Regions from separate parts of the Clostridium sp. LIBA-8553 genome, predicted to be linked through region 1. Evidence: predicted binding sites of a transcription regulator. Region 1 holds the regulator's gene; the other holds the start of a gene.

The links. The regulator Rex, encoded in region 1, represses fermentation and respiration genes when NADH is low (regulators of the CRP and FNR family bind a similar motif). The targets are predictions, from matches to a motif close to ATTGTTAANNNNTTAACAAT.
Region 2: a site for Rex is predicted at 1,777-1,796, ahead of AC2JAQ_RS02695 (DUF47 domain-containing protein). Genes of this name have one in related genera too.

What each region holds. Positions count from the first base shown of each region.
Region 1 covers NZ_CM173489.1:3,091,994-3,096,216, reverse strand. Annotated here, with positions in the region: gene AC2JAQ_RS13965 (heavy metal translocating P-type ATPase) at 1-1,858, shown strand, start outside; gene AC2JAQ_RS13960 (redox-sensing transcriptional repressor Rex) at 2,323-2,961, shown strand; gene AC2JAQ_RS13955 (short-chain-enoyl-CoA hydratase) at 3,233-4,015, shown strand; gene AC2JAQ_RS13950 (acyl-CoA dehydrogenase) at 4,062-4,223, shown strand, end outside.
Region 2 covers NZ_CM173489.1:638,123-642,345, reverse strand. Annotated here, with positions in the region: gene AC2JAQ_RS02700 (inorganic phosphate transporter) at 91-1,089, opposite strand; gene AC2JAQ_RS02695 (DUF47 domain-containing protein) at 1,082-1,714, opposite strand; gene AC2JAQ_RS02690 (CDP-alcohol phosphatidyltransferase family protein) at 2,103-2,690, opposite strand; gene AC2JAQ_RS02685 ((Fe-S)-binding protein) at 2,690-3,802, opposite strand; gene AC2JAQ_RS02680 (TVP38/TMEM64 family protein) at 3,792-4,223, opposite strand, start outside.

The DNA.
Region 1 (4,223 bases):
TTTTGGAATAGATAAAAAAGACCTTATTAGATTAGGGGCAGCCTTAACTTTATTTATAATAGGAATGATAGTTAATTTAGATAAGATGTATGAATTTATTATCTTTGGTGTAGCTTATATTATAGCTGGTGGAGAAGTTCTTTTAAAAGCATTTAAAAATATATTAAAAGGACAAGTTTTTGATGAAAACTTCTTAATGAGTATAGCTACAATTGGTGCATTTGCCATAGGTGAATTCCCAGAAGGGGTAGCAGTAATGCTATTTTATGAAGTAGGGGAAATGTTCCAAGATTATGCGGTAAATAAATCAAGAAAATCAATATCAGATTTAATGAATATAAGACCAGATTTTGCTAATTTAATTAATCTTAATGGAGAAGAACAAAAAGTATCTCCAGAGAGTGTTTCAGTAGGATCAATAATAGTAGTAAGAGCAGGAGAAAAAATTCCTCTAGATGGTACTGTTTTATCAGGTGAAGCAACATTAGATGTATCTGCATTAACAGGAGAATCATTACCAAAAGAAGTAGAAAAAAATGATGATGTATTAGCAGGTTCAATAAATAGAAGTGGTTTGTTAAAAATAAAAGTTACTAAGAGTTTTGGAGAATCTACAGTTTCTAAAATATTAGATTTAGTTGAAAATGCAGGTAATAAAAAATCTCCAACAGAGAAGTTTATAACTAAGTTTGCAAGATATTATACACCAGTAGTTGTATTTTTAGCATTAGCTCTTGCAGTTATTCCACCTTTAGTAATAAGTGGGTCAAGCTTTTCAGAATGGATATCAAGAGCTTTAATATTCTTAGTTGTTTCATGTCCTTGTGCTTTAGTAGTATCTATACCTCTTGGATATTTTGCAGGAATTGGGGTAGCATCTAAAAATGGTATCCTAATAAAAGGAAGTAACTATTTAGAAGCTTTAAATAATGTTGAGAGTATAGTTTTTGATAAAACTGGTACACTAACAAAAGGTACATTTAAAGTAAAAAAAGTAGAAAGCACAAGCGAATTAAATAATGAAGAATTATTAAAATTAGGAGCATATGCTGAGTATTACTCAAATCATCCAATTGCTAAGTCAGTAGTAAGTGCCTTTAATGGAGATGTCGATAAATCATTAATATCAGATTATGAAGAGATTCCTGGAAAAGGTATAAAGGTAACAATTGATGGAATGACAGTTTTAGCTGGTAATTCCAAGTTAATGAATATAGATAATATAACTTTTACACCTATAAATGAAGTTGGAACTGTAGTTTATTTAGCTAATGAAAATAGTGAATTAGGCTATATAGTTATTTCAGATGAAATAAAAGATGATGCTAAAGAAGCTATAAGTGGATTAAAGAAAATAGGTGTTAAACAAACTGTTATGTTAACTGGAGATAATGAGAAAGTTGGAGACAGTGTTGCTAAAGAGCTAGGCGTAGATAAAGCGTACTGCAACTTATTACCACAAAACAAAGTAGAAAAGTTAGAAGAATTGTTTAATAATAAAAGTAAGGATAAAAAGATTGCTTTTGTTGGAGATGGAATAAATGATGCACCTGTACTAGCCAGAGCCGACATAGGAATAGCTATGGGAGGTGTAGGATCAGATGCAGCAATAGAAGCAGCAGACGTTGTAATAATGGATGACGAACCAAGTAAGATAATAAAAGCAATAGGCATAGCTAAAAGAACAAATAAAATTGTATGGCAAAATATAATTTTTGCTCTAGCAATTAAGGTTATAATCTTAATATTTGGAGCTTTAGGAATGGCTAATATGTGGGAAGCAGTCTTTGGAGATGTAGGTGTAACATTAATAGCTGTACTAAACTCAAGTAGGATATTAAAAAATAAAAAGTTATAACCGTGAAATTTGTCTAATGTTGTTGACAAGACTTAGTTTTTTTGCTATTCTTACATGGTAAGAATACTTTCAGGCATAGGGTATAGATTGTAAATAATTCCCTTAAACTTTTATATTAAACATTATGAAATGTTTAAATAGGCTTGTGTGCGCGTAGGGTTTTAGACACGCAAGCCTTATTTTTTTTGTAGAAATTTATTAGTAAAGTTAAGTTATAGTAAAAAGTGTAATTTTAATTATATTAACCAAGGGTTATAAAAATAGAAATAAATGTAAAAAATAGGCTTATATACATATATTTTTGATAGTGAAACCGAAAGAATGTTAAAATATAGACAAACTTTTTGGGGTATGGTAATATTTTAGAAGGTTAAATTTGTAATTTTATCATTTGAGTTTAGAATACAATCTAAAAAGTAATTGCTTTTTAAAAAAGAACAATTTTAGAAAGAGGTGCTATTAAAATGGAAAAGAAAAAAGGTATATCTATGGCCGTTATAAAAAGATTGCCTAAATACCATAGATATTTACAAGAACTAATGGAAAATGATGTTGATAGAATATCTTCAAAAGAGTTAAGTGAAAAAATAGGGTTTACTGCTTCACAAATAAGACAGGACCTTAATTGTTTTGGCGATTTTGGGCAACAGGGTTATGGATATAATGTAAAAGAATTATATAATAATATAGGAAGCATATTAGGACTTACAAGAGACTATAATACAGTAATAATAGGTGCTGGTAATATAGGGCAAGCAATAGCCAATTACAATAGCTTCAATAGATTGGGCTTTAAATTAAAAGGTATATTTGATGCAAATCCAAGAATGTTTGGAATTAAAATAAGAGATATAGAAATACAAGATGTAGAGAAATTAAAAGACTTCGTAAAAGAGAATGATGTTGAAATAGGTATAATATGTGTACCTAGAACTAATGCACAAAAAGTATGTGATGAATTAGTTGAAGGTGGAATCAAGGGTATTTGGAACTTTGCTCCTATAGATCTTGAAGTACCTGAAGATATAAGAGTAGAAAATGTACATTTAAGTGAAAGTATGATGACTTTAGTTTATCTTTTAAATCATAATGACGCAAAATAGAGTGAATTAATAATAGAATAACTTGTTTAATCTGGAAAAATAGTATTAGATTTTCAAAAAAATATAAATAATATATTGAAATATTTACTATTAAGTTTTATAATTTAATTGAAGTACCGAGTACTTCAATTATTTTTTTGTCTTTGTTTGTTACAAAATTAACAATAAATTTTGGAAAAAATATAAGGTGAAAAATATTAAGTTGTTAGTTATTAGTTGTTAAGCTATTTAAAACCATATATTCGCTATGGTATATGAGGGAGGAAATACGATGGAATTAAATAATGTAATCTTTGAAAAAGAGGGCAACATTGGAATTTTAACAATTAACAGACCAAAAGCATTAAATGCACTAAACTCAGAAACTTTAAAGGACTTAGATACTGCTATAGACCACATCGAAAAACAAGATGATATATATGTTGTTATCTTAAAAGGTGCTGGAGATAAAGCATTTGTTGCAGGCGCTGATATAGCAGAAATGAAAGATTTAAATGAAGGACAGGGTAAAGAATTTGGACTTTTAGGTAACAAAGTATTTAGAAGATTAGAAAAGTTAGACAAGCCAGTAATTGCTGCTATAAATGGATTCGCTTTAGGTGGCGGATGTGAGATATCAATGGCTTGTGACATAAGGATCGCAACTACAAAAGCTAAGTTCGCACAACCTGAGGTTGGTTTAGGAATAACTCCTGGATTTGGTGGAACTCAAAGATTACCAAGAATAGTTGGAATGGGTAAAGCTAAAGAGCTTATTTACACAGGCGATATGATAAAAGCTGATGAAGCTTTAAGAATTGGTTTAGTAAACAAAGTTGTTGAACCAGAAACTTTAATGGAAGAAGCAATTACTATGGCTAAAAAAATAGCTGCCAATGCACCAATAGCTGTTAAGTTATGTAAAGATGCAATTGATAGAGGAATGCAAGTTGATATAGATTCAGCAATAACTATTGAAGCTGAAGATTTTGGAAAATGTTTTGCTACAGAAGATCAAACTGAAGGTATGAGTGCTTTTGTAGAAAGAAGAGAAAAGAATTTTAAAAATAAGTAATTTTTTAAATAAAAATGGTTGTGTGGATTTAAGGAGGGTAATTAAAATGAACTTTCAATTAACAAGAGAACAAGAATTAGTTAAGCAAATGGTTAGAGAGTTTGCTCAAAACGAAGTTAAACCAATAGCTGCAGAAATTGATGAAACAGAAAGATTCCCTATGGAGAATGTTAAGAAAATGGCTAAATTAGGAATGATGGGAATTCCT
Region 2 (4,223 bases), 1.1 Mb from region 1:
AATAAAAGGTTAGATAAAATCACTTTAAATTTTATCTAACCTATATTTCAATGACTTAAAGTATAAGTCTATAATATTTACTTATTTAAATTATAATATAAACTTAAATATTTCTACTACTATTGCTGCTATACCAGCACTTATTGGAATTGTTAATATCCAAGCCCAAACTATATTCTTAGCAACACCCCATTTAACAGCCTTAGGGTTTTTAGAAGCTCCAACTCCCATTATAGTAGTTGTTATTATGTGAGTTGTACTTACTGGTGCATGGAACATAGTGGCTATCCCAATAACTCCTGCAGCTCCAGTTTGTGCCGCAAATCCGTTAACTGGGTTTAATTTAGCAACTCCACTTCCCATTGTTTTTATTATCTTTTGTCCACCTATTGAAGTTCCTGTAGCCATAGCAATAGCACATAAAGCTATAACCCAAGTTGGTACTTCAAAAGTAGATAAAAATCCACCACTTAAAAGTGCCATAGTAATTATACCCATTGATTTTTGAGCATCATTGCCTCCATGATTTAATGCCATTAATGCTCCTGATATTACTTGTAACTTTGAGAATATTCTATTTACAGGACCTGGCTTGCATTTTCTTAAAGCCCAGTTTAATAAAATCATAAATATGTATCCAACTATTAAACCTATAATTGGTGATAATATAAGCCAAAGAATTACTTCATCAAAAAGTGTTCCCCAACTTACTATGTTAATTGAATGAGAATAAGCTATTCCTCCACCTATTAAAGCACCTATTAGGGCATGAGACGAACTACTTGGAATTCCAAAATACCAAGTAATAAGATTCCATATAATAGCTCCTAATATAACTGCTGCAATTACCCATAAAGGCATTTTACTTTGATCTACTATACCATCTCCAACAGTCTTAGCAACTTCAGTTCCTAAAAAAGCCCCTATAAAGTTAAATATAGCACATAAAGCTATGGCTGCTTTAGGTGAAAGAGCTCTTGTTGAAATTGATGTAGCAACGGCAGTTGCTGTATCATGAAATCCATTTATAAAGTCAAAAAGTAATGTTAAGAGAATGATAACAATAGTTACCGCTAAAGTACTAGACATACTTCATCACAACTCCCTCAACTATATTGGCTACAGCCTCGCAACTATCTAAAGTTGCTTCTAAGAATTTATATATTTCTCTCCACTTTATTATTTCAAGAACTGGAGTTTTTCCATCCTCAGCAAATAATTCTGAAACTATTTGTCTATAGAAAACATCTCCTTTGTTTTCTATTTTATTTATTGAAATTACTCTCTCTGTAATTTCTTTATTTTTCTTTTTCATATGCTTAAATTCTTCCATTAAAGCTACTAATTCCTTAGCTGCATCAACTATTAAATTTCCTAAAACTTTAGCACCTTCTCTTGACTCATTTATATTAAACATAGTGAATCTATGCATAGTACTTTCTATTGAGTCTAAAATATCGTCCATTCTTTTTGTTATAGAAAATATATCTTCTCTATCAATAGGAGTTATGAAAGCATTATTTAATTCTTCTATAAGATTATGAACTATTTCATCTCCTTTATGCTCTAACTCTTCTACTCTTGCTACGTGGCTTGTCTTGTTCCCAAGATCACCTAAAGCTTCACTTAATATCATTGCTGCTTTTTCTACATTTTTTGCTTCTTCGATAAACATGTCATAAAATTTATCTTCTTTAGGATTTAAGTTAAACATTCTTTTTTCATCTCCTGATTTTCATTATGAATTTTTATTTAACAAACTTAGTATATCATAAGATTTTTTTATTTTTAACATTGAATTAATTAATTAACTTACACTTAACACAGTATGCATTTTTATCCATTTGTTTTGAAATTATTCTTTATATTTTTAAATCTAATTAAATATATTGTCATAAAATACATTTCATAGTTAATTTAGTGTAAATTAACTTAACATTTAATTATGTAATCATCAATTTATCTCTTAATACTTTATTAAAAAAATCACTAAAATAAAGATTTATTTATAAATTTATATAATTCTATTTGAACAGAATTTTTAGACACGACTCTGTTTTAAATTCACCTAAAACAGAACTTTAAATAAAAAAACGTCTATTCTATGTTAAAAGTTTTTTAGCTTCTAGTGCTCTTTGTATTATTGTTATTAATATTACTATAGAAAATATATTGGTTACTAACTCCAATTTAGTATATGATAGTAAAATCATTAAAGAAAAGAAAATGAATCCTTCTGATCTTTCTGCTATTCCTGCTTGATATCTAAAAGATTTAACTCCATTATTTTTTGCTAAAGCACCTACAGTTAAAAATATTGTCATAGATATTAATATCATCATGGTTAAAATCAATAATTCTAATCTACTGTTTTCAAACTTTAAAGCTAAAACTAAAATTATGCTTAATTCTACAATTCTATCAAAAGTTATATCTAAAAGTGTTCCAAAAGCACTAGTTAAATTCTTTTTTCTTGCCATAGCACCATCTACTGAATCCAAATATCCTGATATCCAAAGAAATGCTACAGCTAAAATCAATTTATCAAAATAAAGCAATACAGAACTTAAAATTCCTATTATTAAGGCTATTATACTAACACTGTTTGGTGTCAGCTTACACTTTAATAAAATATTAGCACCTAAATCTATAAATGGATTTACATACTTTCTTCCATAAGTATCTAACATTAATCTTCTCTCCCTACTTTGTTAGCTAATTTAATTCTATTTATCCATTGATTAATTGTACTCACATTTTTCTGACTCTTAATTTTTCCACTAATAACCTCCTCATTAAAAATCAAATCTAATATATGCAGTACATTTTTATTTGAAGATTTAAAGGTATTAACACATGATTCACAATAAGAAATTATATTCTCACATTCTGTAGAGTTTGCTCTCTTATTTTTCTGACTTTCCCATAGCTCTTTATTAGTAACTCCTACCATACCTCCACAGCCACAGCATTCCGTTTTGCTTCTATTTTTTTCAAACTCAACTATTTTTATTCCTAATTCATTAAGAATATTTCTAACTGATTCATGTATTTGTTCCTCTTTTTTTATTGGACATGGATCATGCAAAGCAAACTTTTCCTTACAATTCAAATACTTATTTTTAAGCTCTGCAGGTACTCCAAGTTCATTAATAACTTCCCATAGTGTTATTACCTTAATATCCTTAAAAGCTTCTCCAAAAGTTTTGTAGCAATTTTCGCAAGCAACTATTATTTCATTAACATTTTTATTTTTTAAGCTTTCTTCTATATACTTAAGATTGCTTTCAAATAAATCTAAATCTCCAATATCTTTGGAAGGTTTTCCACAACACTTTAATAGTATTTCTGTTTCTCCTAAGTTCTCATCTAAGTATTTTTTCACTTTCATAATAATATCATTATCATATCCACTTAAACTACATCCTGGAATAAAGACTTTTTCTGCTATTTTATTATTATTTTTTGAGGTTAAAAACTTAGAAAAGCTTCCTTTTTGATGAGCTTGAACAACTCTTAAGTTAAATTTTTTTCTAGTGTCTTTTAAATTTTCTCTGTAAGATTTTATCCTAAATTTATGAAACATATCTTTTAAATTTATTTCCTTTGGACACACCTCAGTACATGCATTACAAAGCATACAAGAATATGAGATATCATCAAAGTTAATTTTATTTTCATTAATACTATTTAATATACTTTTAGGACTCTCTCCAAAGGTACTCATCATAGGACAAACTTTATAACAAAGTCCACAATCAATACAATTTTCTAAATTTTTCTTTAGTTCTTTAGTTGACATTTTTACCTCTCTTTTCATTCCAAACTTTTTTACCTACATATATAGCTATACTTAAAGCAAATAAGATTAAAAGTCCGCTCATAAGTAATTGTGCTCCTCCTGTAAGCATTCCACCTACATAAGAGTATATTATTGTTGCTGGTAATTGACCAATTCCAGTAGCTATAAAGAATGACCAAAAACTCATTGATGTTAATCCAGCTGCATAGCTAACTATATCAAAAGATATAAATGGTAATAATCTAGCTATTAATATAGTATGCTTACCATATCTCTCAAAAAATTCATCTATATCTTTTAACGCAAATTTACTAGTTAATTTTTCAACCGCATCTCTCCCTAATCCTCTTGCTATAAAGAAACATAAGGCAGCTCCAGCCATAGCACTGCTCCATGATAATATAGCACCTTTAATCCATCC